DNA from 2 places in the Actinomadura meridiana genome. Region 2 is predicted to be linked to the other one. Evidence: riboswitches for the same ligand, from Rfam matches in the RefSeq annotation. Region 2 holds a riboswitch; the other holds the start of a gene.
The links. Region 2 has a riboswitch for glycine ahead of gcvT (glycine cleavage system aminomethyltransferase GcvT). Riboswitches for the same ligand answer to the same signal wherever they lie in the genome.
Positions count from the first base shown of each region.

Region 1: linked by a shared signal. The riboswitch ahead of gcvP (aminomethyl-transferring glycine dehydrogenase) and the one ahead of gcvT (glycine cleavage system aminomethyltransferase GcvT) in region 2 are both predicted to bind glycine.

Region 1 covers NZ_BAABAS010000004.1:316,893-331,837, reverse strand. Annotated here, with positions in the region: gene ABD808_RS05470 (esterase-like activity of phytase family protein) at 1-159, opposite strand, end outside; gene ABD808_RS05465 (NUDIX domain-containing protein) at 527-1,045, shown strand; gene ABD808_RS05460 (hypothetical protein) at 1,084-1,332, opposite strand; gene ABD808_RS05455 (maleylpyruvate isomerase N-terminal domain-containing protein) at 1,475-2,164, opposite strand; gene ABD808_RS05450 (plectin) at 2,391-2,807, opposite strand; gene ABD808_RS05445 (TetR/AcrR family transcriptional regulator C-terminal domain-containing protein) at 2,925-3,497, shown strand; gene ABD808_RS05440 (LutC/YkgG family protein) at 3,506-4,168, opposite strand; gene ABD808_RS05435 (lactate utilization protein B) at 4,165-5,574, opposite strand; gene ABD808_RS05430 ((Fe-S)-binding protein) at 5,658-6,401, opposite strand; gene ABD808_RS05425 (DUF5999 family protein) at 6,677-6,880, shown strand; gene ABD808_RS05420 (alpha/beta hydrolase family protein) at 6,993-7,640, opposite strand; gene ABD808_RS05415 (PPOX class F420-dependent oxidoreductase) at 7,691-8,116, shown strand; gene ABD808_RS05410 (tetratricopeptide repeat protein) at 8,113-9,219, opposite strand; gene gcvP (aminomethyl-transferring glycine dehydrogenase) at 9,471-12,341, opposite strand; glycine riboswitch at 12,514-12,608, opposite strand; gene ABD808_RS05400 (flippase-like domain-containing protein) at 12,770-14,945, shown strand, end outside.
Region 2 covers NZ_BAABAS010000006.1:207,339-222,283, forward strand. Annotated here, with positions in the region: gene ABD808_RS14260 (L-serine ammonia-lyase) at 1-97, opposite strand, end outside; gene ABD808_RS14265 (serine hydroxymethyltransferase) at 153-1,409, opposite strand; gene gcvH (glycine cleavage system protein GcvH) at 1,413-1,817, opposite strand; gene gcvT (glycine cleavage system aminomethyltransferase GcvT) at 1,873-2,976, opposite strand; glycine riboswitch at 3,043-3,138, opposite strand; glycine riboswitch at 3,140-3,235, opposite strand; gene ABD808_RS14280 (M50 family metallopeptidase) at 3,559-4,860, shown strand; gene cds1 (L-cysteine desulfhydrase Cds1) at 4,922-6,019, opposite strand; gene ABD808_RS14290 (hypothetical protein) at 6,108-7,229, shown strand; gene ABD808_RS14295 (ATP-dependent DNA ligase) at 7,317-8,843, opposite strand; gene ABD808_RS14300 (hypothetical protein) at 8,965-9,708, shown strand; gene ABD808_RS14305 (SDR family NAD(P)-dependent oxidoreductase) at 10,040-10,897, opposite strand; gene ABD808_RS14310 (TetR/AcrR family transcriptional regulator) at 10,957-11,595, opposite strand; gene ABD808_RS14315 (flavin-containing monooxygenase) at 11,721-13,181, shown strand; gene ABD808_RS14320 (TetR/AcrR family transcriptional regulator) at 13,252-13,902, opposite strand; gene ABD808_RS14325 (TetR/AcrR family transcriptional regulator) at 14,252-14,896, opposite strand.

The DNA.
Region 1 (14,945 bases), on a different contig from region 2:
AGCGGCGGCATCGGCGGCCCCGGCCGCCAGCGCGGCCTCCCGGGTGGGGTTGGCGGCGTCCGCCGCCGGGTGCTCGTCCATGACCGCTGGGACGGCCGTCAGCATGAGGATCGCCGTCCCCGCGACGGTCGCGCGCCACATCGTCCGCTGCCTGTTCACCTGACTACCATCACCCTTCGCGTTCGATTGGGTTCTTTCCGTAGCAGGCTCAGTATCCAGCATCACCGTGGGTGACGGACGGATTTCTCGGTGCCGGTCGGTGTGGCGGGGTGTCACCTCGGCGTCGAACGCCATTCATTTCGCACGTTTGCCCAGGTCAGTGCGGCGTCTGGCGGCCGACTCCGGCAGCGGTGGCGGCCTTGACGATCTCGTGTCAAGCGTTGTCGACTCGTAAGATGGCCCTTTCGTCGCCATTCGCCCGATTGTCGAACGGATTCGCGGCGTCCCGGTGATCTTCCGGACGGATGCGGCCCCGGCCGCCGCACGCACCGGATCATGAAGCGAAGATCGCGCCTAACCTCGGTACATGCCCGACCTTGCCTACTACGCCTCACTGCCGCGCTCCCGCGGCGCCGCGGCGGCCCTGCTCCTGGACGACCTCGGGCGGGTCCTACTGGTCAAGCCCACCTACAGCGAGGGCTGGTACCTGCCCGGAGGGGTGATCGAGGCCGACGAGTCCCCGCTGTCGGCATGCGTGCGCGAATGCGAGGAGGAACTTGGTCTCGTCCCCCGCCTGGACGGCCTGGCCTGCGTCGACTGGGGCTCCCCCCGCGACGACGGCGTCGACGCCGTCAACGTGTTCGTCTTCGGCGGCACGATCACCGGCGCGGAGATCACCTCGATCCGGCTGCCGCCCGACGAGCTGTCCGACCACATCCTCGTCGCCCCCGAGAAGATCCCCGAGCTGGCGCCGGCGCACGTGTCGCGCCGGATGGACCCGAGCCTGCGGGCCATGGCCGACCGCCGCACCGTCTACCTGGAGGACGGACGCGAACAGCCGTTCGGCACCCGCATCACCACCGGACACCATATGAGCGGCCCCTGAACGGCCTCCGTCCGGAGGATCAGACGAGTTCCCGAGGGTCAGGCGAGCACGGCGTCCCTAGCCTGACGCCCCCGTTCCGGGTCCGCGACACGAGCGCAGTGGGCGCCGCAGTACCAGTGCCCGTCCACGTCCACACCGTGGCCCATGATGCGGCACTGGCATTGCTCACAGATCGGTGCCATCCGGCTGATCGCGCACTCGAACGAGTCGAAGGTGTGCACCTCGCCCTGCGCGTGCACCTCGAACGTCATGTCGTAGTCGTTGCCGCAGACTTCGCACGTCGCCATCAGTCGTGTCTCCGTTCCCCCGCCTCGCCTGGGCCTCCCCCGGCCCTATGACCGCTGACACGACCGCGAAACCCGCCACCCCGCCCGCGTGCAGGCCCGCCCGCGTGCAGGCCCCGCCCGCGTTCAGATGGAGTCGCGGGGTTCAGATGGAGTTGCGGCGGGACGCGCGCCGGACCCGCGTCCGTCCACCCGAGCCCTCCCCGCCCTCCGAGGCGCTCGGCCAGCGCGGCGAGCGGCCCGAGGAGCGCAGCACCGACTCCCACGCGTCCCCCGACGCCAGCGGCAGGTGCGGGACGCCCCAGTGCCACGCCGACACCAGCAGGTCCGGATCGCGCGGACGGTACCGCGCCCCGACGGCGCTCGCCATGTCCCAGGCGTGCAGATGCCACTCCACGCACGCCGCGCCCGCGTGGTCGCCGACCGTGTACTTGGTGCCCCGGTAGATCAGATGCGTCCGGTCCCACATGTCCGGCATCAGGTCGGCGTACGCCCCGGCGGACACCCCGAACGCCATGATCCGCTCCGGGCCCGGCTCCGGCGGCAGCACCGCCAGCTCCGCCGCGTTCTGCCGCGCCTGCTGCCTGATCAGCACCGCCGACGCCGCGTCCTGCGCGAACAGCTTCGCCAGGCGGCTGTCGGGCGCGTCCTGAAGGTACTCCAGAAAGTTCTCCGCGACGCAGCGCAGGTGACCGGCGAGATCGACCAGCCGCCAGTCGGCGCAGGGCGTCGGCGCCTCCCAGTCACCGACCCTTTCCGCCAGTTGCCGGATCGCCCGCACCCCGTCCTGATAGGACTCCAATACGCGGCACCGGTCCGGCGGCGTGCGCTCCACGTGACTTCCCCCCGAGTCCAGAGCACGGTGTGCTGCGCGGCGAGCCCCTCCGCCCGGACGCCGCCGCGCGCCGTCGCGGCCCACGCCCCGCGGCGCGGACCCCCGGCGTTCTCCCCCGAGAGGGCAGACTGTCAAAGTTCGGTGGCCGGTGCCACTCGATGACGCTGTGTCGCCCCAGCCGCCATCGGGCATGCCGCCGCACGCCGGCGCGGATTCGGGCGGGGGTTCAGCGCAGGGCGGCCGGGCGCGTCCTGAAGCTGAGCCGGTGCGCCTCGCGGGCGGTGCGCAGCCGGTCGACCTCATCGGTCCACGGCCGCACCTCGGCGCGCGCCTTGGCCTTGCGGTAGGCGATCTCCGCGGCGCGGCGCGTCTTGGCGTCCTGCGACTCGGCCGAGTACACCCGCGGGCCCATCGTGACCCGCTCGGACGCCTCCGCGGCGGCGAGCACTGCGGTCATCGTCTGGTCGAACGCGACGACGAGGTCGCGCAGGTCCGGCTCGGGCGTGTCGGCGCCCTGCGCGTCCCGCAGCGCACGCTCCGCCTCCCCGGCGGCCGCGAGCCGGTCCTCGTACTCGGCGGCCAGCCCCTGGTCGGCCTGGTACAGCTCCGCGACGTCCTCGCCCACCCGGCGGCCCAGCGGCATCGGTCACTCCCTCGGAGGTCGACTGTGTTCGATCCAGGAAAGCGTACGCGGACCATCGGCGTGTCGTGACGTCGGACACCCCGCTTCCGGCCTTTACGCAGTAAGGTCGGGGGTCCTATGGTTCGACAACCGAGCATCAACGCCCAGAACCGCGCGCCGCTGTCCACCGAGCGGATCATCGAGACGGCCCTGCGCATCGTCGACGGCCAGGGCCTCGCCCGGCTCACGATGCGCCGGCTCGGCGACGCGTTGGAGGTCGAGGCGATGGCGATCTACCATCACCTCCCCCGGGGCAAGGAACAGCTGCTCGACGGGCTCGTCGCGCATGTGGCGTCCGTGCCCGCCGACACGGGAGCCGCCGCGCGGGAGTCGTGGCGGGACGTCCTGCGCGCCTGGGCCGCCGACTACCGGACGCGGCTGCTCGCGCACGCGGGGGTCCTGCCCCTGGTCGTCACCCGTCGCAACCCCGCCGCGCTGACCACCACGGTCGCGTCGCTGCGCGAGGTGCTCCGCCGCGGCGGCGTCGCCGAGGACGCGGCCGCCGTCGCCGCGCACACCCTGCTCGGCTACGTCATCGGCCACGCCGCGCTGGAGGCCCGCGACACCGCCGAGGACGGCGCCGACCGGGCCATCGACTGGGAGGCGCGCTTCACCGCCGGGCTCGACCTCGTCATCGGCGGCGTCCGCTAGCGCCCGGTTCAGTCCTCGACGACGAGGACTTCCAGGTGGCGGGGGCCGTGCACGCCCTCGACGCGGACCATCTCGATGCCGTGGGTGGCGGACGGGCCGCTGATCCACGTCAGCGGGCGGAACGGGTCGAGCCGCCCCACCGCCTCCGGGACCGTCCCGACGATCTGGTCGGCGTGCACCACGCACAGGTGGTAGCCGGGGACGAGGGTGAGCGCCCGCCGTCCCTGCGCGCGGCCCCCGTCCAGGACGACCGTCCCGGTGCCCGCGACGGCGGCGGCGCAGCCGGTGACGACGGCGTCCACGGCGGCGAGCGTACCGGTGTCGACGGCCGGGGCGTCGGCCAGGGCCCGGACGCCGTCGAGTTCGGCGAGCCACCCGAACGGCACGTCCGCCGGGACGACGATCTGCTTGGCCTCCCGTCCCCACAGCGCGGCGGCGACGGCGGTGCCGACCTCGTCGGTGCTCACATGCCGGACGGCCGCCCGGTTGTCGGCGACCCGTTCGGTGAACAGCGCCAGCACGTCGGCCCGGGACCCGGCCTGCGCGTCGGGGAGCCGCCGGGCGTAGCGGCGCGGCACCGGCGGCGGCGCGGCACGGGACCCGCCGAGCGCCTCCCGCACCCGCCGCAGCACCTCCGCCCGCGAGTCACCGGGGCCGCCGTCCGCCGTCACGCTTGCCTCCGCGTCCACCAGGTGCGGAAGCTCTCCGACGGCGGGGCGGGCAGGTCACGCGCCTCCGTCCACTTGCCGAGCAGGCCGGGCAGGCGGCGGATCCGGCCGCCGCGTGACAGCAGCCGCGCCCATTTGGTGCCGCGCCTCAGTGCGGTCTCGTAGCGGCGGGGGTCGCCCATCGTCCACGCCATCCCACGCATCAGCGCCAACTCCGGCGTCGGGACGGGCCGCCGGCGCCGCGACTCGACCACCGCCCCGCGCAGCCGCACCAGCACCTCCGGAATGTCGATCTTCACCGGGCAGACGTCGGCGCAGGCGCCGCAGAGCGTCGAGGCGTACGGCAGCGACGCGTTCGCCGCGCCGCCGACGCCGTTCAGCTGCGGGATCAGGATCGCGCCGATCGGCCCCGGATACACCGGCCCGTACGCGCGGCCTCCCGCCCGCTCGTAGACGGGGCAGACGTTCGCGCACGCCGAGCAGTGGACGCAGCGCAGCGCGGCCCGTCCGACCTCGTCGGCGAGGGCCCGGGTGCGGCCGTTGTCGAGCAGGACGAGATGGAACTCACGCGGCCCGTCGCCCGGCGTCACCCCCGTCCACGACGACACGTACGGGGTCATCCGCTCACCGGACGAGGCGCGCGGCAGCAGTTGGAGGAACACCTCCAGGTCGGCCCAGGTCGGGACGACCTTGTCGATGCCCGCGACGGTGATGAGCGTGCCGGGGAGCGTGAGGCACATCCGCGCGTTGCCCTCGGACTCGACGACCACGACCGTCCCGGTCTCGGCGACGAGGAAGTTCGCGCCGGTGACCGCCACCGGCGCGCGCAGGAACCGGTCGCGCAGGTGGGCGCGGGCAGCGGCGGCCAGCGCGGCGGGGTCGTCGGACAGGCCGGGCCCGGCGGCGGGCATCGTCCGCCCGAACAGCTCCCTGATCTCGGCGCGGTCGCGGTGCAGCGCGGGCGACAGCGGGTGGGACGGCTCGTCACCGCCCAGCTGGACGACGAGATCGGCGAGCGCCGTCTCCTGGACGGCCACGCCCGCCCGCGCCAGCGCCACGTTCAGGCCGATCTCGCGGGTCGTCGCCGAGGACGACTTGACGACCTCGTCCGCGCCGATCGCCCGCACCAGGTCGGTGACGACGCGGCGCGCCTCGGCGGCGTCGGCTGCCCAGTGCACGGTGCCGCCCGCGCCGGTGACGGCACGCTCCAGGTCTTCCAGGTGGGCGTCGAGGCGGAGCAGCGTCGCCTCCCCGATGGCGCGGCCCGCCTCGCGCAGGTCGTCCCAGTCGTCGGTGGCGGCGACCGCCTCGGCCTCCCGCTCACGGGCCGCCGCCGTCGCGCCGCGCAGGTTGCGGCGCTGGCCGGTGTCGGCCAACGCGGACCGCGCGGCCGCCGCGAACTTCGGCATCGGCAGCGGGACCGGCCCGCTCGTCCCCGAGGTGGAGGGCGTCGTCCGCGGGGAGGAGGGCGTCGTCCGCGGGGAGGAGGCCGTCACGCGGGCCCCGTCTCGGCGAGGATCTCCGCCAGGTGCATGGCGCGGACGCCGCCGCGCAGCCGCGACAGCGCGCCGCCGATGTGCGCGAGGCAGGAGTTGTCGACCGCGCAGATGACGTCGGCGCCGGTGTCGCGGACGTGCCGGACCTTGTCGGCCACCATCGCGACCGACACGTCGGAGTTCTTCATCGCGAACGCGCCGCCGAACCCGCAGCACTCCCCCGCCGCGGGCAGCTCCACCAGGTCGAGGCCCCGGACGGCGCGCAGCAGCCGCAGCGGCCGGTCGGCGACGCCGAGCGTCCGCGCGGACTGGCAGGACGGGTGGTAGGTGACCCGGTGCGGGAAGTACGCGCCGACATCGGTGACGCCTAAGACGTCGACGAGGAACTCGGTCAGCTCGTAGACGGCGAGGCCCTCGGCGGCGCGGGCCAGCTCCGGGTCGTCGGCCGTCCGCGCGACCCTCGGGTAAGCGTCGCGGATCATCGCCGCGCAGGACGCCGACGGCGCCACCACCGCCTCGGCACCCTCGGCCGCCGCGTCCTGGAACACCGTCGTGTAGGCGCGGGCCAGGTCGGCGGCCTCACGGTGGTAGCCGGTCGTCCAGTGGATCTGGCCGCAGCACGTCTGCCCCGGCGGGTAGGAGACCTCGTGCCCGAGCCGCTCCAGCAGCGCGGTGACGGCCTTCCCGGTGCCCGGGAACAGCGCGTCGTCGAAACAGGCGACGGACAGGGCGACCCGCACCGGCCTCACTCCCCCCACGCCTCGCAAAGGCCGTTCCCGCCGAACATCGTAAGGGTTTCACGCGCTGACGGCGTGTCGTTCTCCGTCCGTTGTCGTGGCGGGGAGACGCTGTGGCGTGGACCTCGGGGTGAGGCGGGTCACAAATCCCGGTACTCCGGTACCAACGGACAACCGTCCCAACGGGCTATGGCCGGGGGCTGCGAACCGTTCCACACTGAGAGGCGTCCTATAGGAAAGCTCCACGACCTACCAGTAGTTGAACCGGAGGCACGCCGATGTGCCCGCACCAGCCATCCTGTCCCTCGCACGACGCACCCGACCGCGACGCCGCCAGAACACTGGCCGCCCACCCCGAGCAGGGGTGGAGCCTACTGTGCAACGGCGTCGTGCTGTTCGAGGACACAGGTGAGCTGCTGCCCGACGGGGGAATCATCGCACCGCACCGGCCGACGGACCCGCTGGCTCCGTCCGCCGCCTGAACGACGTCCACGGGGGACTAGTTCAAACGGGTGATCATCCTCGGGGGCACAGTCACCTGCCCTTGACCGCCGGGCCCGCCCGGGCCCGGGTACCGGACCGCCGCCACGACCTTTACGGGCCGCCCGTTCGCGCCGGACGGGCCGCCCGACCCCGCCTCTTCTTCGCGGCCCCCGCCCATTTCCGCAGCCATGGTTCCGCCGCCCTCCCGACCGCGGCGGGGTCCCGGCTCAGCTCGTGCCGCTCCCCCGCCAGCACCGTCACCTGAGCCGCGTCGTCGGCGTCCGGCACGCCGAACGGGTCGCGGTCGCCGTTGACGACCAGCACTTGCACCCCGGCCGATCGCAGCTCGTCCACGCGCGTCTTGGCGGGGTTGCGCGGCGGGTGAAGCGGGAACGCCAGCGCGACGACTCCCACCGCGCCGGCCGCCGTCGCCGTCCGGCACGCCACCCTGGCGCCGTTGCTCCGGCCGCCCTGGACGAGCGGGACGTCCCCGAACCGTTCGCGCAGGTCGCCGACGATGTCGAGCCACGCCTCGTCCTGCTTCATGGCCGGGCCGGGCGCGCGGCGCCCCGCGAGCCGGAACGGCTGCGTCACCCGCGCGACCGCGCCGCCGAGGCCGAGCGCGACCTCCCGCACGGCGAGCAGGTCGGGCGCCTCCACCCCCCCGTTCGACCCGTGCGTCAGGACCAGCAGGAACGCCGGGTCGCTCACCTCGTCGACCAGCACGTCCGCAGGGCCGTGCGCCGTCGCGACCTCCATCCGCCCACCGTATCGGGCAGCCTCACGGCCCCTGGTGTTGACTGGGGCTCATGGAGAAGATGACCGACAGTGAGTGGCGCGCGTTCGTGTCCGAGGGCACCCGCACCGGCAAGGCGGGCGTCACCCGCAAGGACGGCACGCCGCACGTCACGCCGATCTGGTTCGTCCTCGACGGCGACGACGTCCTGTTCAACACGCACCGTGACAGCCTCAAGGGCCGTGTCCTGGCCCGCGACCCGCGGGTGACCATCTGCGTGGACGACCAGACGCCGCCGTACTCCTACGTGACGCTCGAAGCGAAGGCGTCCCTCATCGAGGACCCGGACGAGACGCGCCGCTGGGCGACCGTCATCGGCGGCCGCTACATGGGCGCCGACCGCGCCGAGGAGTTCGGGGCCCGCAACGGCGTCCCCACCGAGTATCTGGTCCGCGCCCGCATCACCAAGGTCATCGCGGAACGCGCGATCGCCGGTTAACGGTCGGGAAGCTCCGTGGCGCCCATGGCGAGGCGCAGGCGTTCGGCGAAGCTCTCGCGCAGCAGCGGACCCCACGGGTAGTCGCCCGGGACCGCCACCGCCTGGTCGAGCGCCTCGTCGGCGTCGCCCGGCCGCCGTTCCCTGCCGTTACCCGCCTGCCGAACGGCGAGGACCGCGTACATGTGGTCGAGGGCGCCGAACGCCTCCCCGGCGAGGGCGGGGAGCGTGCCGTCCGACACCGCCTGCTCGACGACCGGCTCCCACCACAGGTCGGCCGGGTCGCCGTCGTCGTCGCCACCGAAGTCGCGGCGCAGCCGGGCCCGCACCTGGGCCGCCGACCCCGGGTCGGACAGACCCCGCCGCCACACCTCGGTGGCCTCGGCGCCACGCCCGCGCAGCGGAAGCGTCCGCGCAAGCAGCTCGGTGGCGAGCGGCCCCACCTCGGCGTCGGACGGCTCGTCGCCGAGCGCCGCGCCGAACGACCCGATCGCCTGGTCGAGGTAGGCGATGCCGAGCGCGACGGCGAGCCGCGCGTGTGCGTACGGGGCGGCGTCGCGGTCGATCAGCTTGAGCCCGGCGGCCAGGATCCGCTGCGCCCGCGCGGGCTCACCGCGTTCCAGCAGCCGCTGCGCGAGGTCGTGCGCGGCGGGCGGCCCGTACTCGGCGTCGCCCATCGCGATGGCCGCCTCCCAGTGGTCGCGCGCCGCGTCGAACTCGTCGGCGTCGTCGGCGAGCCGGGCGAGCGCGAGATGCGCGGGCGGCAGGTACGCGGGGTTGCCGAAGTCGACCACGGCCCGCCACGCGGGCGCCGCCAGCGCGTACTCCCCGACGCGCTCGTGCGTGAGGGCCAGGTGGTAGGCGGCGCGCGCCCCGTACTCGGGGTCGCCGGTCGAGATCGCGACCCGGTCGGCGTTCCGCGCCCGCTCCACCTCGCCGACGTCGTCGAGGACGACCGCCAGCCCGAGCGCCGCCTGCGCCCGCCACGCCGTCTCCCCCAGCTCCAGCACCCGCTCGAACAATGCCGCCGCCCGCTCGGCCGCACCGTTCTCGGCGAGGTTCCGCGCCTCCTCGCACCACTTCGCCGGATCGTCGGCCGTGCTCATCGCGTTTCTCTCCTCCTTCGGGCCCTGGGGGCCCTCCATCGTCGGGAAACGCGGCGATCGCTGGCATCGCTCCGACTCGCCTCGCGGCTCGCTGCGCGATCGGGTTCTCGCTTCGCTCGAACCCGGCTTCGCACACGATCGCGCGGACGTGTCGCGTTGGCCGCTGAGGACGACGTGCTGACGCGGCCGTCATCGTATCGCTACCCGGACCCGTGGACCGGGCATGTGGAGATCTGGTCCTCGAAGGCCGCTCAGTCTTCGAAAGCCTCGGGGGGCGGGCAGGAGCAGATGAGGTTGCGGTCGCCGTACGCCTGGTCGATGCGGCGGACCGGGGGCCAGTACTTGTCCTCGCGGAGGGCGGGGACGGGGTAGGCGGCCTCCTCGCGGGTGTAGGGGTGCTTCCAGTCGTCGGAGACCAGGCAGGCGGCGGTGTGCGGGGCGCCCTTGAGGGGGTTGTCAGCCGTGTCGTAGCCGCCGTCGGCGACCCGCTGGATCTCGCGGCGGATCTCGATCATGGCGTCGCAGAAGCGGTCGAGCTCGGCGAGGTCCTCGGACTCGGTGGGCTCGATCATCAGGGTGCCCGCGACGGGGAACGACAGGGTCGGGGCGTGGAAGCCGTAGTCGATGAGGCGCTTGGCGACGTCCTCGGCCGTGACCCCGGTGTCCTTGGTGATCTTGCGGAGGTCGGCGATGCACTCGTGCGCGACCAGGCCGTTGCGGCCGGTGTAGAGGATCGGGTAGTGCGGGGCCAGCCGGGCGGCCAGGTAGTTCGCGGCGACGATGGCGCTCTCGGTGGCGGCGGTCAGCCCGTCCGGGCCCATCATCGCGATGTACGCCCACGAGATCGGCAGGATGCCCGCCGAGCCCCACGGGGCGGCGGAGATCGGGCCGACGCCGGTCTCGGGGCCCGCCTCGGCGCGCAGCGGGTGGTTCGGCAGGAACGGGACGAGGTGCTCGCGGACGCCGATCGGGCCGACGCCGGGCCCGCCGCCTCCGTGCGGGATGCAGAACGTCTTGTGCAGGTTGAGGTGCGACACGTCCGACCCGAACTCGCCGGGCCGGGCGAGGCCGACCAGCGCGTTGAGGTTGGCGCCGTCGACGTAGACCTGTCCGCCAGCGGCGTGCACGGCCGCGCACACCTCGGTGATCGACTCTTCGAAGACCCCGTGCGTGGACGGGTACGTCACCATGATCGCGGCGAGCCGGTCGCCGTGCTTGTCGAGCTTGGCGCGCAGGTCGTCCAGGTCGACGTTGCCGCCGTCGTCGCACTTCACCACGACGACGCGCATCCCCGCCATGACGGCGCTGGCGGCGTTGGTGCCGTGCGCCGACGACGGGATCAGGCACACGTCGCGGCGCTCGTCGCCCCGGGACGTGTGGTACCCGCGGATGGCGAGGAGCCCGGCGAGTTCGCCCTGCGAGCCCGCGTTCGGCTGGACCGACACCTTCGCGTATCCGGTGATCTCGGCGAGCGCGGCCTCCAGCTCGCCGATCAGCTCCAGGTATCCGGCGGCCTGGTCGACGGGCGCGAACGGGTGGACGTTCGCGAACTCCGGCCAGGTGATCGGCTCCATCTCGGCGGTCGCGTTCAGCTTCATCGTGCACGACCCGAGCGGGATCATCGACCGGTCGAGCGCGACGTCCCTGTCCTGGAGCCTGCGCAGGTAGCGCAGCATCGCGGTCTCGGAGTGGTGCGCGTGGAAGACGGGGTGGGTCAGGTAGGGGCTCTCACGGCGCAGCGCGTCCGGGATCGCCTCGTCGGCCCCGGCGGGCTCGTCGGCGCCGAACGCGGCGAGGACGGCGGCGACATGGGCGGGCAGCGTCGTCTCGTCGCAGGCGATGCCGACATGGTCGGCGTCCACGGGCCGCAGGTTCACGCCGCGCTCCAGGGCGGCGGCGACCACCTCGGCGGACCGTCCGGGGACGCGGGCGAGGACGGTGTCGAAGAACGCCTCGTGGACGACCTCGACCCCGGCGGCGCGCAGCCCGGCGGCGATCTCGGTGGCGCGGCGGTGCGTCCGCTGCGCGATCGCGGCGAGCCCCTCGGGGCCGTGGTAAACGGCGTACATGCCCGCCATCACCGCGAGGAGGACCTGCGCGGTACAGATGTTGCTGGTGGCCTTCTCACGGCGGATGTGCTGCTCGCGGGTCTGCAACGCCAGCCGGTACGCGGGCGCGCCGTCGGCGTCGACGGACACGCCGACGAGACGTCCGGGAAGCTGCCGCTGGATGCCCTCGCGGACCGCCATGTAACCCGCGTGCGGGCCCCCGAACCCGTACGGGACGCCGAACCGCTGCGCCGAGCCCACGGCGATGTCGGCGCCGGACTCCCCCGGCGGCCGCAGCAACGTCAGCGCGAGCAGGTCGGCGGCGACGACCGCCTGCGCGCCCCGCTCGTGCGCCTGCGCGATGACGGGCTCCAGGTCGCGGACGACGCCGGACGTACCCGGGTACTGGAGCAGCACGCCGAAGAAATCGCCGTCCGGCAGCCCACTGGACAGGTCGGCGGTGACCACCTCGATGCCGAGCGGGACCGCCCGCGTCCGGATGACCTCGATCGTCTGCGGCAGCACGTCGACGTCCACGAGGAACGTTCCTGGTTCCTTGCGCTTCGAGACCCGGTGCGCCAAGGCCATGCCCTCGGCGGCGGCGGTCGCCTCGTCCAGCATGGAGGCGTTCGCGACCGACAGCCCGGTCAGGTCGGCGACCGCGGTCTGGAAGTTGAGCAGCGCCTCAAGCCGCCCCTGCGAGATTTCCGGCTGGTAGGGCGTGTACGCGGTGTACCAGCCGGGGTTCTCCAGCACGTTCCGCATGATCACGCCCGGGGTGATCGTGCCGTGGTAGCCGAGCCCGATCATGGACGGCAGGACGGTGTTGCAGGCGGCGAGCTCGCGGAGACGGTCCAGCGCCGCCGTCTCGCTCAGCGCGGGCGGCACGTCCAGCGGCCGGGACGTGCGGATCGCGGCGGGCACCGCGTCGTCGATCAGCGCCTCGACACCGGAGTAGCCGATCGCGGCCAGCATCCGCGCCTGGTCGTCCGGCGACGGGCCGATGTGCCGGTCCGCGAACGCGGCGCGTGGATGCTGGGGAGAGGCCACGGGAGCGAAGAACTGGCCGGTCATGGAGAGCCTCCTGGCTGCTGCGGTCGCTCAGGTCCGCCGCCGTGCGCTCGGGCCGGCGGCCGGTCTCCCCCTCTGTCATGGCACCTGAGAGCTTCACCCGCGACGCGGGATTTCCCCTTCGGTGAGCCGCCTTCCCCGGGTGGGGGAAACGACGCCTGCTTTCCAGAGGTGCCTCGTCCGCGCGGTCCTTTTGCCTGAGAGGTTCCGGGGAGGTTGCCCCTTCGGCGCCCCACGCTGGCGGCGTGGGGACTCTCCCGCACAGGGTCGACGGCATGTCCTGCACAAACCCTACCCAAAGATCCGTTCCGACGATCACCCGTCCTCCAGCCCTGCCGCGGGTGGTGGGGCGGCGGCCAGTAGCATGTCCATGCTCACCTGGGACGGGCCTCCGGGCGACGCGGGGACGGAAGTGGGGGCGGCGGTAGGGCGTGACCCAGACCCACGACGACGCGGCGCGGTCGCCGCACGGCGACGCCGCGGGGGTGCCCGTGGACGAGCCCGCCCAGCCGGACCGGATCCGCCGCACGTCCGACGCGATCCGCTTCGTGGCGTCGGTGGTGGGGCTGGCAGCGGTGATGCTGCTGGTGTCGATCGCCCAGCAGACGACGCACGGCCTCGAAACCGACATCGCGGAGGGCACCGCGCACGCGCCCCGGCTGCTGTTGTCGCTGGCGACGCTGGTGTCCAGCTTCGGGGTGCTGGCCGTCCCGATCGCGTTCGGGGTCGAACGGGTGTTCCACAAGGACGGCACGCGCGTCGCGATCGCGTTGCTCGCCGCCGCGATCGCGTTCGGGATCACGGTGAGCCTGGACGACCTGGTGGTGCGGGCGGCGCCCGGCGGTGTCCTGGACTCGCTGATCTGGGGCGGCACGGAGACGGCGCCGGTGCACACCGACATCGCCCCCGTGATCGCGTTCGTCACCGCCGTCGGGATGGCGGGCCGCCTGCGCTGGCAGGCCGCGACCTGGGCGCTGATCGGGCTGGCGGCGCTGACGGGCCTCACCGCGTCCTACGCCTCGGTCGCCGCGCTCGCCGCCACCTACTTCCTCGGACGCGCCATCGGCCACGGCACCCTGTACACGGTCGGCACTCCGAACCCTCGTCCCTCGGGCCGAGCCGTCGTGGCGGCGCTGGAACGCCTCGGGCTGCGCGCGCGACGGGCCGCGCGCCTGGACGAGCCCACCGGCGACGCCGAGGAGGCCCGCGTGTACGGGGCCGTCCTCGACCCCCGCCGCCGCGCGGGCGACGACTGGGACGTGGAGTTGCGGGTGCTCGACCGCGACCAGCAGACGGCGGGCCTGCCGTACCGGGCGTGGCGGCTGCTGCGGCTGCGCGCGACGACGACCGGCCGGGCGCTGCGCTCGCTGCGCCGCTCCCTGGAGCAGGAGTCGCTGATGGCGTACGCGACGGGCGCGGCGGGCGCCCGCACGCCGCGCCTGGTCGCGACGTCGGAGGTCGGCACGGAGGCGGCGCTGCTGGTCTACGAGCACGTGCCGGGCCGGCGGCTCGCGGACGTCCCCGACTCCGAGATCACCGACGCGCTGCTGACGGACGTGTGGCGCCAGTTCCGCGCCCTCCAGGCGGGACGGCTCGCGCACCGGCGGCTCCAAGAGGGCGCGGTGCTCGTCGGCGCGGACGGCCACGCCTACCTCACCGACCTGCGCGCCGGGGAGATCGCCGCGGGCGACCTGGCGCTGCGGCTCGATCTGGCGCAGCTCCTCACGACGCTCGCGCTGCGGGCCGGTCCCGAACGGGCCGTCGGGACCGCCGCCGCCATCCTCGGCGAGGAGGCGCTGGCCTCGGCGGTGCCGCTGCTGCAACGGGTCGCGCTGTCCCGGGAGACCCGGACGGCGCTGCGGCACAACCGCGACCTGCTCACCCGCATCCGCGAACAGATCGTGCGCCGCAAACCCGAGACGGCGGTCGCGCCCGCCAGGCTGGAACGGTTCCGGCCCCGGACGATCTTCAGCGTCGTCGCGCTGTCGATCGCCGCGTACATCGTCATCCCGCAGGTCGCGAGCCTGGACATCGGGACGATGGCGTCCACCGCGAACTGGACCTGGGTCCTCGTCGCACTCGGCGCGGCCGCGCTCACCTACGTCGCGGCGGCGTTCATGCTGATGGGGTTCGTCCCCGAAAGGCTCCCGCTCCGCCGGACGGTGCTGGCCCAGCTCGCCGCGTCGTTCGTGAAACTCGTCGCGCCCGCCGCGGTCGGCGGCGTCGCCGTCAACACCCGCTACCTGCAACGGTCGGGGATGCGGCCGGGCGCCGCGGTCGCGACCGTCGGCGCGTCACAACTCGTGGGATTGGTCACACACCTACTGCTGCTGACCCTGTTCGGGTTCCTCACCGGCTCCACGTCGCAGGCGACGCAGAACCTGGCGCCGTCCCGCGCCGTCGTCATCGCCGTACTGTCACTGGGGCTGCTCGCGGGCCTGACACTGACCGTGCCGCGAGTCCGCCGCGAGGCCGCCACACGGCTGAAGAGCATGTTCTCCGGGGTCGTGCCGCGCCTGGTGGACGTCCTGCAATCCCCCACGAAACTGACCACCGGCCTCGGCGGGACGCTGCTGCTGACCCTGTCGTTCGTACTGTGCCTGGACG
Region 2 (14,945 bases):
CGCGCGCGAAGCGGTGCGCGGCGGCCATCGGGCCACCGGTGTGGGACGACGAGGGCCCGATGCCGATTTTGAAAAGGTCGAAAACACTGATGGCCATGCGCGACCTCGCTGTAGCGATGCGCCCCCTCCGGCGTGGAGGGGGCGCGGTGACATCACAGGTCCGGATAGAGGGGATGCTTGTCCGCCAGGGCCTTCGCGCGGGCCGCCAGGGCGTCCCGGTCGTAGGACGGCTGGAGGGCCAGCGCGATGATGTCGGCGACCTCGGTGAAGTCGGCCGCGGTGAAGCCGCGGGTCGCGAGGGCGGGGGTGCCGATCCGCAGCCCGGACGTCACCATCGGCGGACGCGGGTCGTTGGGCACCGCGTTGCGGTTGACGGTGATGCCGATGTCGTGCAGGCGGTCCTCGGCGTCCCGTCCGGTGAGCTCGGAGTCGACGAGGTCGACGAGGACGAGGTGCACGTCCGTCCCGCCGGTCAGGACCTTCACCCCGGCCTTGGCGGAGTCGTCGGCGAGGAGGCGGGCGGCCAGGATCCGGGCGCCCTCCACGGTGCGGGCCTGCCGGTCGCGGAACTCGTCCGACCCGGCGATCTTGAGCGCGACCGCCTTGGCGGCGATGACGTGTTCCAGCGGTCCGCCCTGCATGCCGGGGAACACCGCGGAGTTGATCTTCTTGCCGTACTCCTCGCGGGCGAGGATCAGGCCGCCGCGCGGGCCGCCGAGCGTCTTGTGCGTGGTGGTCGTGACGATGTCGGCGTGCGGGACGGGCGACGGGTGCAGCCCCGCCGCGACCAGGCCCGCGAAGTGCGCCATGTCGACCATGAGCAGTGCCCCGACGGAGTCGGCGATCGTCCGGAACGCCGGGAAGTCGAGCTGGCGCGGGTACGCCGACCAGCCCGCCACGATCATCTTAGGCCGGTGCTCGGCGGCGAGCGCGGCGACCTCCGCCATGTCGACGAGGCCGTCCTCGGCGCGGACGTGGTAGGGCACCACGTTCAGCGTCTTGCCCGAGTAGTTCAGCCGCATCCCGTGGGTGAGGTGCCCGCCGTGCGCGAGGTCGAGGCCGAGGATCGTGTCGCCGTGCTGGAGCAGCGCGAAGTACACCGCCGTGTTGGCCTGCGCGCCACTGTGCGGCTGGACGTTCGCGTGTTCCGCGCCGAACAGCGCCTTGGCCCGGTCGATCGCGAGCTGCTCGGTGACGTCGACGTACTCGCAGCCGCCGTAGTAGCGCCTGCCGGGGTAGCCCTCGGCGTACTTGTTGGTCAGGACGGAGCCCTGCGCCTCAAGGACCGACGTCGGCGCGAAGTTCTCCGACGCGATCATTTCGAGGGTGGACTGCTGGCGCCGCAGTTCGGCGGCGACGGCCTCGGCGACCTCCGGGTCGGTCGCGGCGAGCGGGTCGTGCAGGCTCACCGGTCAGGCCTCCTCGATCAGCTTCTCGTAGGCGGCGGAGTCGAGCAGGTCGCCCGGCTCGTCCGAGATGCGGATCTTGAAGATCCAGCCCTCGCCGTACGGGTCGTCGTTGATGACCTTGGGCTCGTCCACCACCGCGCCGTTGATCGCGGTGACCTCGCCGCTGACGGGGGAGAAGATGTCGCTGACCGACTTGGTCGACTCGATCTCGCCGCAGGGGTCGCCCGCCTCGACGGTGTCGCCCTCCGACGGTTGCAGTTCGAGGTAGACGATCTCCCCGAGCGCGTCGGCGGCGTGCGCGGTGATGCCGATGGTGACGATGCCGTCCTCCGGTAGGGAGCCGGTGGGGCCGAGCCCGGACACCCACTCGTGTTCTTCGCTGTAGCGCAGTTGCTCCGGAACGCTCACGATCACTTCTCTCTCTTCATTGCGGGGAATGGTCGCTACACCCCCGGACACTTCTTCAGGGACGCTTGTAGAACGGCAGGGCGACCACGTCCACCGGCTCGGTCCGGCCGCGGACGTCCACGGCGAGGTTCGTCTCGTCGGTGCCGCTGTCCAGGTACGCCATGGCGATCGGCCTGCCCAGTGTGGGGGACGGGGCGCCGCTCGTCACGATCCCGCACGGCGTGCCGCCGGACGTGACGACCCGGTATCCCTTGCGCGGCGCGCGACGCCCCCGGGCCACCAGTCCCACGAGCTTACGGCCCGGTGGGGTCCGTTCCACCGCCGCCAGCGCCGACTTTCCAATGAAATCGCCGGGCTTGTCCAGCTTCACGACGCGGCCGAGGCCCGCCTCGAACGGCGTGGTGTCGGCGGTCAGCTCGTTGCCGTACAGGGGCATGCCCGCTTCGAGGCGGAGCGTGTCGCGTGCGGAGAGACCGGCGGGCACGACGCCGTCCACGCCTTCGAGTGCCTTCCACAGCGTGACGGCGTCGGACGCGTCCACGAACAGCTCGAAACCGTCCTCGCCGGTGTAGCCGGTGCGGGCGATGAGGGCGTCGACGTCCGCGACACGCCCGGAGAGGCTCGCGTAGTACTTGAGGTCGGCCAGCGGCGCGTCGGTGAACTCTTCGAGGATTCCCTGTGAACGCGGGCCCTGGAGGGCGATCAGCGCGTACGAGTCGGAGCGGTCGTCCAGGACGGCGTCGAAGCCCACGACCCGCTGCTCCAGCGCGTTCCGGACGACGGCGACGTTCGCCGCGTTCGCGACGATCATCCAGGTGGTGTCGGCCAGCCGGTAGACGATCAGGTCGTCGAGGACGCCGCCGTCCGGCCCGCAGACCATCGTGTAGCGGGCCTTGCCGACGGCCATCGGCGACAGCTTCCCGACCAGCGCGAAGTCGAGCGCGTCGCCCGCGCCGGGCCCCGTCAGGAAGATCTCTCCCATGTGCGACAGGTCGAACAGCCCGGCCCCGGTCCGGACGGCGTCGTGCTCGGCGGTCTCGCTCGCGTACCGCAGCGGCATCAGGTACCCGGCGAAGTCCACCAGGTTCGCGCCGAGGTCGATGTGGACGTCGTGCAGCGGCGTCTTCTTCGCGTTCTTCGCCATCGGATCGGCGGACATGGGTTCGGCTCCTTCGTCACGGGCGCACGTGGCCTATCGTTCCACGCGCGCGCCGGGCGTCTCGGTGCCTCCCCCTCTGTCATCGGCGCCTGAGAGCTTCACCCACCTGGTGGGCTTTCACCTTCGGCGGGGGATGGTCGGATCCCCGCTTTCCAGAGGTCGCCTCGCCCGCGCGGTCCGTTGGCCTGAGAGGTTCCGGGGAGGATTTGCTCCTTCGGCGTCCCACACCGGCTGCGAGGGACTCTCCCGCACGGGTTGTATCGGCGCCGTCAGCCTAGTGCAAAGTCATCAAGATCGGTTGAACCGGCACCCTCGCGCAACCACCCCAGCTCCCTCCGCAACCACGCGAGGCCCCAACCACTGCGATCGCGTCCGAAGGCTGGTTCGAGCCTGCGAGAACCAGATCGCGAAGCGAGCCGCTAGGCGAGTCGAGAGCGATGCAGCGATCGCATCGCGTTTCTCGACGATGGAGGCCCGCCAGGGCCGAAGGAGGAGAGAAATGCAATAAACACAGTACTCTGAGGTGATTGTTGGAGATCACCCCTCGGCCGCGCGGGGTGCACGACCGGAGGGGCAAGCCGGATGGCCTACCTGGCTGGAGCGTTCATCCTGTTCTTCGGCCTGCTGGTGTCCATCGCGCTGCACGAGCTCGGGCACTTCTCGTTCGCCAAGCTGTTCAAGGTGCGGACGACCCAGTTCATGGTCGGGTTCGGCCCGACGATGAAGTCGTGGCGGCGGGGCGAGACCGAGTACGGCGTCAAGTGGGTGCCGCTCGGCGGGTACATCCGCATGATCGGGATGCTGCCGCCGCGCAAGGGCGACGCCCCGAACCAGGTCCGGCAGGTCAGCACCGGGCCGTGGCAGGGCCTCATCGAGTCCGCGCGCGGCGCGGCGCTGGAGGAGGTCAGGCCCGGCGACGAGGATCGCGTCTTCTACGCCAAGAAGTGGTGGCAGAAGATGCTGATCATGATCGGCGGGCCCGCGATGAACCTGCTCCTCGCGGTGCTGTTCTTCGGCATCCTGCTGATGGGGCTCGGGACCGCCCAGGCGCAGCCGGTGATCGACCGGGTCGCCGAGTGCATCGTCCCGGCGAGCCAGTCGTCCGGGCTCACGGACTGCCCGGCCAAGGCGCCGCCGACTCCCGCCCAGCAGGTCGGGCTCAAGGCGGGCGACCGCATCACGACGTTCGACGGCCACAGGATCGACGACTATGACGACCTGCGGGTGCTGATCCGGGACGCGGGCGGCAAGACCGTCCCGATGACCGTCCGGCGCGGCGACCAGGACGTGAGGCTGAACGTCCCGATCACCCGCAACAAGATGCGCGACCTGGACGACGAGGACAAGATCGTCAACGTCGGCTTCCTCGGCATCACGCCCACCAGCGAGCTGGAGCGGCAGGGGCCGGGCGCCGTCGCGAGCACGATGGGCGACCTGACGACCCGCACGGCGGGCGCGCTGGTGCGGATGCCGCAGAAGATGGTCGGCGTGTGGAACGCCGCCTTCGGCGGCGACGAGCGTGACCCGAACGGCCCGATCGGCGTCGTCGGCGTCAGCCGCATCGGCGGCGAGGTCGCCGCCGACAAGGACTACAGCGGGACGGAGAAGGTCTCCTACTTCGTCATGCTGCTCGGGTCGCTGAACCTCGCGGTCGGGCTGTTCAACCTCGTCCCGCTGCTGCCCCTGGACGGCGGTCACATCGCCGGGGCCCTGCTGGAGGCGATCAAGAAGGCGTTCGCCCGGATCTTCCGCCGACCCGACCCCGGCTACGTGGACGTCGCCAAGGCCCTGCCGGTGACGTACGTGATGGCGGCCGTCCTCATCGTCATGGGCGGCCTGCTGATCTACGCCGACCTGTTCAACCCGGTGCGCGTCACCGGTTAGCCGGGCCCCGGGTCAGCCGGGGCCAGGGGTTGCCGGGGCCGGGGTCAGTCGAGCGCGGGGGTTAGTCGAGCGCGGGCAGTTCGCCGGTTTTCAGGAAGCCGGTCAGCGCGGCCAGGTAGGGCCCGATGTCGAGGCCCTGCGCGGCCAGCCAGGCGTCCGACCCGTAGGTGCCGGTGTAGCGTTCGCCGCCGTCGCAGATCAGCGTGACGACGCTGCCGCGCTCACCGTGCGCCCGCATCTGCGCGATCAGCTCCGCCGCGCCCCACATGTTCGTGCCGGTCGAGCCGCCGACGCTGCGGCCGCTGACCTCGCTCGTCCAGCGCATCGCCGCGATGGACGCCGCGTCCGGCACCTGGATCATCCGGTCGATGACCGTGGGCAGGAACGACGGCTCGACGCGCGGACGGCCGATGCCCTCGATCCGCGAACCGGCCGCCGTCCGCTCCGGGTCGCCGTCGGCGAACGAGCCGTGGAACGCCGAGCCCTCCGGGTCGACGACCGCGAGCCGCGTCTGGAACCGCCGGTACCGGGCGTAGCGGCCGATCGTCGCGGACGTCCCGCCGGTGCCCGCGCCGACCACGATCCAGGACGGCTCGGGGAACCGCTCCAGCCGCAACTGTTCGAAGATCGCCTCGGCGATGTTGTTGTTGCCGCGCCAGTCGGTGGCCCGTTCGGCGAACGTGAACTGGTCCATGAAGTGCCCGCCGCAGTCGGCCGCGAGCCGCCGCGACTCGGCGTAGATCGAGGACGGGTCGTCCACCAGATGGCAGCGGCCGCCGTAGAACTCGATGAGCTGGATCTTCTCCGGGCTAGTGGACGCGGGCATCACCGCGACGAACGGCAGCCCGAGCAGCCGCGCGAAGTACGCCTCCGACACCGCCGTCGACCCGCTGGACGCCTCGATGATCGTCGTGTCCTGCCGGATCCAGCCGTTCGCCAGCCCGTACAGGAACAGCGACCGCGCCAGCCGGTGCTTCAACGACCCCGTCGGGTGGACGGACTCGTCCTTCAGATACAGGTCGATGCCCCATTCCGGCGGCAGCGGGAAGACGTGCAGGTGCGTGTCGGCGCTGCGGTTGGCGTCGGCGTCGACCCGCCGGATGGCCTCGGCGATCCAGGCGCGGTAGCCGGGATCGCAGCGGTCCACGGTACGGCTCACGGCGGCCCTCCCCCCGATCGGTACTGATCACCCGCATCCCACGATATCCGTGCATGTCACCAGGCATGATGGAGGCAGCGGGGGGCAGATGATCGAGATGTTCGACGAACGCATCGTGGAGGCCGGGCGGTTGCCGCTGTTCGGCTTCTTCGTCGCGTTCATCGTCACGTTCGTGTTGACGCGGGTGAGCGTGCGGCTGATCCGCGCCGACGTGCGCTGGTTCCGGAACGTGACGTCCGGTGACGTGCACATTCACCATGTGGTGTTCGGCGTTGTGCTGATGCTGTCGGGCGGGGTCGCGAGCCTCGCCGTGCCGGACGGGCATGTCCGTCTCGACCTGCTCGCGGCCATGGTGTTCGGGATGGGGTCCGCGCTCGTGCTGGACGAGTTCGCGCTGATCCTGCACCTCAGCGACGTGTACTGGACGGAGAAGGGCCGCGCGTCCGTCGACGCCGTGTTCGTCGCCATCGCCGTGACGGGGCTGCTGCTGCTCGGCGTCCGCCCGTTCGGCTACGAGGGCACCGGGCTCGACCCCGGCGACGGCGGTCTCAGCGGCGTCTACGCCGGGTTCCTCATCGTCAACCTGCTCTTCGCCGTGCTCACGCTGCTCAAGGGCAAGATCTGGACCGGGCTGATCGGCCTGTTCGTCCCCGCGCTGCTGATCGTCGGCGTCATCCGGGTGGCGCGGCCCGCCTCGCCGTGGTCGCGCTGGCGCTATGACGAGGGGTCGCGCCGGTACCACCGGGCCGTCCGCCGCGAGAAGCAGCTCCGGCGTCCGCTCATCCGGGGCAAGATCTGGGTGCAGGAGTTCATCGCGGGCCGCCACGACCTCATCCCGCCGGAACTGTTGCAGCGCCGCGCGGAGGCCGCCGAACGCGCCCGCCGTCGCCTGCGCGGGAACCGGGCAACAGCCCGCGCGGAACGCCGCGCGACGGCCCGCGCGGAACGAAAGGCGGCCGCCCGCGCGGCCCGCGCCGCGCGCACCGACCGCGTCGGACGCGCCTCCCGGGGCGGCCGGAAGACCAGCGCTTGGGCGGACCGCCGAGCCGAGGCCCGCGAACGCCGCGGCGCCCTCTCCCGCGGCGGCGACGGAGGCGCCTCCCGCGTTCGCACACGCGCCGCGTCAAGACGACGAGCCCGCGACGCCCCGCCCAAAGAGGAACCACCCCCCGGCCCCTCACCCACAAGACCCGGCGACCGCGTCCGCTGACCAACGCCAACCCAGGACGTACACGACGGCGCCGCCGGGCGCGACGGCCCGCACGGTGCCGCCAAGCGTTCCGCCGGGGGCCGCTGATTAGGGTTCGTCTAGGACGGGGGCTGCGGCGCGGACGGTTTCGATGGTGTCGGCTTCGGAGGCCGCCTTGTCGGGGCGGTAGCGCAGGACGCGGGCGAATCGTAGGGCGATGCCGCCCGGGTAGCGGGGGCTGTGCTGGACGCCGTCGAACGCGATCTCGACGACCAGTTCGGGGCGGACGTGGACCGTCCAGTCGTCCTCGCGTACGGCCAGCTCGCGCAGGCGTCGCGTCTGCCAGGCCAGCAGTTCGTCGGTGAGGCCCTTGAACGTCTTGCCGAGCATCACGAAGCCGCCGGTGGCCGGGTCGCGGGCGCCGAGGTGCAGGTTGGACAGCAGGCCCTTTCGCCGCCCGTGGCCCCATTCGACGGCGAGGACGACCAGGTCGAGCGTGTGCCGGGGCTTGACCTTGATCCAGCCCGCGCCGCGCCGTCCGGCCGTGTAGGGCGTGTCCAGGGACTTGACCACCACGCCCTCGTGGCCGCGTGCGACGGCCTCGTCGAAGACCTCCTTGGCCCGCGCCGGGTCGCCGGTGACGACGCGCGGCATTCGTAGCCCTTCTGGCACGACGCGTCCAAGCGCGGCGTTCCGTTCAGCCCCTGGCGCGTCGAGCAGATCTGTCCCGTCGAGATGGAGTACGTCGAAGAGGAAGACGGCCAACGGCACGGTGTTCTTGGCGGTGCGGGTCGCGGTGCGCGCCGCCGTGACCTGGAAGGGGTGGGGGCGCCCGTCCGGGCGTAGTGCGATCAGCTCGCCGTCGAACACGGCGTCGCGGACGGGCAGTTCCCGCACCGCCGCCACGACCTCCGGCAGCCGGGAGGTGATCTCGTCCAGCGTGCGGGTGAACACCCGCACCTCGCCGCCGGTCACATGGATCTGCGCGCGGATGCCGTCGAGCTTCCACTCCACGGCCGCGTCGGCTTTGAGCTTGGCGAACGCCTCGTCGATGGACGGCGCGCTCGCCGCGAGCATCGGCTTGATCGGGCGTCCGACCTCCAGCGTGAACCGGCGCAGCCCCTCGACGCCCTCGCCCAGCGCCGCCGTGGCGACGGGGCCGAGCGCGCCGCGCAGCATCACGGCCCGCCGCACCTGCGCGGACGGCACCTCGGCCGCCGCCGCGACCGCCTCGGCCATCACCCCGTCCAGCGCGCCCTGTCGCAGCTCGCCCGCCAGCAGCCTGATCAGGAAGTCCTGCTCGGGACGGGTGGCGCGGCCGAGCAGCCCCGTGACCAGTTCGCGCCGCCGCGCGACCGACCCCGCCCCGGACACGCCGCCGATCTCGGTGAACGCCGCGTCGACCTCCGCGACGGTCAGCGACGGCTCGGCGGCGGGCGGCGGGACGTCGCGCAGCGCGGCGTACCCCACGCCGATCTGACGCTGCGGCAACTCGCCGGACAGGTAGGCGACCACGATCGCCGCCTCGCCGGGCCCGGCCGCGCGCAGGCACTCGGCGAGCGCCGCGACCTTGGCCTTCCGGCCCGAGGTGGCGGCCACCGCGGCCGACGTTCGGGTGATGTCCGCTATCAGCACTCCTTCATTCTGACCACGGGGACCGACAATCAACACCGGTCGGGGGCCTGGTCAGGTGCCGTCGGCCTCGTTACCGTGACGGGGGCGGACGGCTCGGCGACGGGGGAGTGAGGAGCGGGGCGTGGGACGTGGACGTCCGGTCGAACCGTTCCACCGGCCGTACTCGCCACCGGAGCCGCCCGCTCCGGCACGGCGTCCCAAGCGGTTCGTGCCGCTCGCGGTCGTCGCCGTCCTCGCCGTCGCCGGGGCCGCGCTCTACCTGCTGGTGCCCGGACGGGACGACCAGGACGCCGCCGTAAGGTCCGTTCCGGGGGGTGCGGGGGGTCGTCCCCCCACAAGTGATCGCTCAGCCCCGGCCAGGGCACGGATCGTCGAAACGCTTCCACCACCATGCGGGATGGTGTCGCAGGCCACCGTCGACCGCGTCGTGCCCAAGGCGACGCGACGCGAGAACGCGAACTCGACGCTCTCCACATGTACGTACGCCTCGGCAGGGTCGTATCCGTGGCTGCGCGTGGAAGCGCACCTGTACGCGCCCGCCGACACCCCGACACCGGTAGAGGACGCCGAGAGCTACTACAACGCGCAATGGGCGCAGGCCGGTGACGCCCCGTTCGTCCGGACGGTCACCCTGGAGCGGCAGCGGGGCATCGGCGACGAGGCGTACGGCTGGTCCCGCGCCGACAAGGGGAGCCCGACCGTGGTCGGGCAGCTCACCGCCCGGGTCAGGAACGCGGTCTTCACGGTCAGCTACAGCGAGCGGGCGCCCGGCGACAGGGGCGCGCAGGACGGCCGGGCGCGGGCGTGTCTCGGCACCGTCACGGCCGTCGCCCGGGAAGTGCTGACCGCGCTAACTCATTTCTGACCTGAATCGGCCGATCATGGCATATTCCCTGTCAACAGCTTCTAAGGTGTTCGGGTAAAGGGGAGGGAGTGCGCCGATCATGCTCCCGGGACCATGCCAGGTGATCGGCGCGCTGGTGAAACCCGGGGAGGAGGAGGTCGACGACGTGACCGTGCAATCGGTAGGAGTGTCCTGGGTGCGATAGTCCCAGGTCAGCAACCTGTACTCGTCGACGGGCCGCGGAGTGGACCACGCTCCGCGGCCCTTTTGTCTTACCACTCATGTGCCAATGCACCGGAAATCGCAGTTGCATTTTCTGGCTCAGTATTTGGGGTCAAACAAGAAGTCAGGTTCAGCGGATGGAGATTTTGGCCAGCATCCGCATGGACGCGGGCGACACCCTGGACATCGCGTGCAGGAGATGGCCCTCGAAGTTGACGGGCACCACCGGCTTGTTCTTCACGATGGCGTGCACGATCCGCTCGGCGACCTTCTCCGGCGGGTAGTTGCGCGCCCGCAGCGCCCTGTGGCCGCGCTCGCGGAGCCGCTCCCTAGCCTGCTCGTCGCCGTCGACGTACGTCCCGTTCCTGACAATGTCGGTGCTGACGAAACCGGGGCAGACGGCCGTGACCCCGATCCGCGAACTGGCCAGCTCGGCGCGCAGGCACTCGCTCAGCATCAGGACGGCCGCCTTCGTCGTGCAGTACGCGGGCAGCGAGCGGGTCGGCGCGTACGCGGCGGCCGACGCGATGTTGACGATGTGCCCGCCGAAGTTCGGCTTGTCGGGCTTGTTCGGCAGGGCGTGGACGCGGTCGTGCATCTGCTTGCCGAACAGGCGGCAGCCGTGCACGACCCCCCACAGGTTGACGCCGACGATGTTGTCCCAGTCGTCGGGGCCGGTGTCGAGGAACGAGCCGGTGACCGCGATCCCGGCGTTGTTGACGACGATGTCGGGGGCCCGGCGGTCCCGTTTCACGTCGGCGGCGAAGGTCTCCATGGCGGCGGGGTCCGACACGTCCACCTGGTAGGCGACGCCCCCGGCGCCGACCGTCTTGGCGCGGGCGGCGGTGCGCTCGGCGGCGGGCAGGTCGATGTCAGCGGCGATGACGGTCGCGCCGTGCCCGGCGAGCGCGAGCGCGGTGGCCCGCCCGATCCCGGAACCCGCTCCGGTGACGACGGCGAGTGCTCCGTCGAAGTGCGCGAGGGGCATGCGGAACCTCCGAGGCGTCCGGACGGGCGACGAAGCAGAACAACCGGTTCCAACCGTACTCAGGGCGTCCCGGCACCGCCGCTCGGGCCGCTCGTCCGAACGCCGCTCCGGCCGCCGTCCTCCCGCCGCAGGTAGGGGCTCAGCCCGCTCCAGCAGAAGTCGGTCATGTACCGGGCCGCGTCCTCGGCCGAGACCTCGGGACGCTGGGTCTTCCAGTGCGCCAGACGCTCGCTGCCGCCCACGATGATCTGCGTGAAGGCGTCGATGACCTCGGCGGGCGCGCCGGGCGCGAACGCCGCCAGCGCGCCGGAGATCAAGGCGCCCTGCTGCGCGCGCGTCGCCTCCACGGCCTCGGCGGCGGCCGGGGACGCGGCCGCGGGCTCGCGCAGCAGCATCGCGAACGGCCTGCTGTGCGCGGCGACGAACGTGAAGTAGGCGACCATCCCGCGCCACAGGACGTCCTCGGGGTCGGAGGCCCCGGCCATGGCCGTCCGCGTGGCGTCGAGCAACTCGGCCTTGGACCGGCGCACGCACGCGACGAGCAGCCCGTCCTTCGACCCGAAGTACTCGTAGAGCATCGGCTTTGACACGCCGCAGCGCTCGGCGATCTCGTCCATGGAGGCGTCCCGGTAGCCGCGCTCGCCGAACACCTCCTCGGCCACGTCCAGCATCTGCCGTTCGCGGTCGGCGCGGGACATCCGCCTCCGCCGGGACGAGGGCCGGGGTGTGGTGGCACTCACAGCGGCTCCCCCCTATTGGACCTACCGTCAGTAACCTACTTCAGGTAACTTACCCGGAGTAGGTTACGCGAGAGGGGCAGGACATGAGCGAGCGCGGCCCGGCGATCGTCATCATCGGCTCCGGCTTCGCCGGCCTGGGCATGGCGATCCGGCTCAGGCAGGCGGGCTTCCACGACTTCGTGATCCTGGAGAAGAGCGGCTCCCTCGGCGGGACGTGGTACGACAACACCTATCCCGGTTGCGCCTGCGACGTGCCCTCCCACATGTACTCCTTCTCCTTCGAGCTCAACCCCGGCTGGACGCGGATGTTCGCGCCGCAGCCCGAGATCCGCGCCTACATGGAGCGCACCGCCGACAAGTACCGCGTCCGGGAGCACATCCGTTTCGGCGCGGCCGTCGACTCCATGGACTACGACGACGCGGCCGAGCGCTGGAACGTCACCCTCGCGGACGGGACGGTCCTCACGCCGAAGGCGATCGTGTCGGGCATCGGCGCGCTGCACGTCCCGTCCTTCCCGGACCTGCCGGGGCTTCAGAAATTCCGTGGCACCGCGTTCCACTCCGCCGAGTGGGACCACTCCTACGACCTCACCGGGAAGCGCGTCGCCGTCATCGGGACGGGCGCGTCCGCGATCCAGTTCGTCCCGAAGGTCGCGAAGCAGGCGGCCGAGCTGGTGGTGTTCCAGCGGACGCCGCCGTGGGTCCAGCCGAAACCCGACGCGCCCATCTCCGCACGGCTCCGCAGGACGTTCGCGATGGTGCCGGGCGCCGCGCGCGCGTTCCGCGCCGGGCTCTACTGGGCGCTGGAGGCCCGCGCGGTCGGCTTCACCATCGACCCGCGCCTGTCCGGCCCGCAGGAACGGGTGGCCCTTCGCCACATCGAACGGCAGATCGACGACCCCGAACTGCGCGCCAAGGTCACGCCCGACTACACCATCGGCTGCAAGCGGATCCTGCTGTCGAGCGACTACTATCCGGCGCTCGCGCGTCCGAACGTGGAGTTGGAGACGTCCGGCATCGCCGAGGTCCGGGAGCACTCCATCGTCACCGAGGACGGCCGCGAACACGAGGTCGACTGCGTGATCTTCGGCACCGGCTTCAAGGTCACGGGCGCCCTCACCGACCTGCGCGTCACCGGCCGGAACGGCGTGAAACTCCAGGAGGTCTGGGCGAACGGCATCGAGGCCCACCGGGGCACGACCATTCCCGGAATGCCGAACTTCTTCATGCTGCTCGGCCCGAACACCGGCCTCGGCCACACCTCCGTCGTCTTCATGATCGAGGTGCAGATCCGGCACGTGCTGAGCTGCCTGCGGCTGATGAGCGAACGCGGCGCGGGCATGATCGAGCCGAAGCCGGAGGCGTCCCGCCGCTACAACGACCGGCTGCAACGGCGCCTGCGCCGCTCCGTGTGGAACGAGGGCTGCGACAGCTGGTACCTGGACGACCAGGGCGTCAACCGCACGATCTGGCCGGGCCACACGTTCGAGTTCTGGGCGGCGTCCCGCAGGGCCAAGCCGAAGGAGTTCACCTTCACCCCGTGACGGGGCCGGGCCAGGCCGAAGGAGTTCACCTTCACCCGGTGACGCGCCTGCTGGGACGGCGCCGCGACGGCTATTTGTCGGGCGGCGCGAAGATGGGCCGGAACCCGGCGATGAGCTGGCGGATCACCGGACGCTGCTCGGCCGGGGTGCGCCCGCGCAGCCCGTGCACGGGATCGAGGCCGTCGTAGTACGGGGCGAGCGCGAGGAACGGCAGCAGGGTCATCAACCAGGTCACCAGGACCTCGATGTCGGCGTCCGCGCGGATCTCCCCCCGCTCCTGCCAGCCCTCCAGCAACGGATTGATGACCTGGATGTAGTGCTGGTTCGCGGTGTCGCGGACGACCGACCGGACGCTGTTGTCGAGCTCGAAGTTCGTCGCGGCGGTGACGCCGCGCTCCAGCGGATGCTCGGCCATGTACTCGGTCCAGTCGCAGACGGCGTCGACCAGCCACTCGTCGAAGGGCTGGTCGAAGTCGATCCGCTCCATGCGGCGCTGCATTTCCTCGCGGATGCGGCGGGACGTCTCGTCGCAGACGTAGGCGAAGAACTCCAGCTTGTCGCCGAAGTACTGGAAGAGGGAGCCCTTGGCGATGCCCGCCTCGCGGGCGATGGTGTTCAGGCTGCCCGTCGAATAGCCGTTCTCCCCGAACTCGCGCATCGCGACCTCAAGGACCCGCTCGCGCTTGGCGACGTTGAGCCGGAACCAGGTCGAAGTCGGCATGGATCCCTTCGACTTTCCGTCAGGAATGAGTAACCCGTACGTCAGGATAACGGTCTGTGTCATCCACTGTGACCAAAAACATCGTGCGTGACATCGTGCGTGTTCACCACGACCCCGCCGACCTCGGACGGGCCGCCCACCGTCTCGGTTGAATAACGGGCGACCAGGTTTCGGTCATTCCGCTGATCGCTCCGATGCCATGTCGGTCGGGGGTCGGCCGATCGGGGGCCGGGTCGACCGGGTCGTGTCGGTCAGTCTCGCATCCGGACACAGGTCATGATCAAGCGGAACGGCGAAAATGGAGCAAAGAAGGCAGAAAGGGCACAGTGCTCATGCGGGCGGGCGCCGTTCAGCCAGCGAGCCGGATCAGGATCCGGCACACCTCTTCGATGATCTCCGTCGCCTCCGGCTCGCTCTCGGCCGTGGCGATCTCCCGTCCGGCCTCACCGATCATGGACGTGAGGACGAGGCTCAGCACCTGCTCGGGACGCCCGGCGGGCTCGTCGGCGGACGGCCCGCGCAGCAGCCTGGTGTTCTGCGCGATCCAGTGCCGTCCCCGGCTGCGACGCATCAGCGCCGACCCCGACGGACCCTCCCCGCCGAGGAACAGCCGGGCGGCGACCCGGCGCTCCCAGCACACCCGCAGGTAGGCGCGGGCACCGGCGATGAACAGCGCGATCGGGTCGCTCTCGCCGCCCTTGCGCGCGTCGGACACGGCCCGCGCGGCGGTCGCCTCCTGCTCGGCGCTGAGGTCCTCCCACAGCGCCACGTACAGCCCGGCCTTGCCGCCGTAGTGGTGGTACAGGCTGCCGACGCTGATCCCGGACCGCTCCACGATCTCGGCGATGCCCGCGTCGGCGTAGCCGCGGTCGGCGAAGACGTCCAGCGCCGCCGCCAGCAGCGTCCGCCGTGTGGCGTCGGCCCGCGCCCACTGGCGACCGCCGCCGTTCCCGTCCGGCGTGCCGCCCGGCTGCTGCGCCCTGCTCGTCCGCATGCCCCAATGGTGCCAGGCAGCGGCCTGCCTTTCGGACGGGTCAAACCAG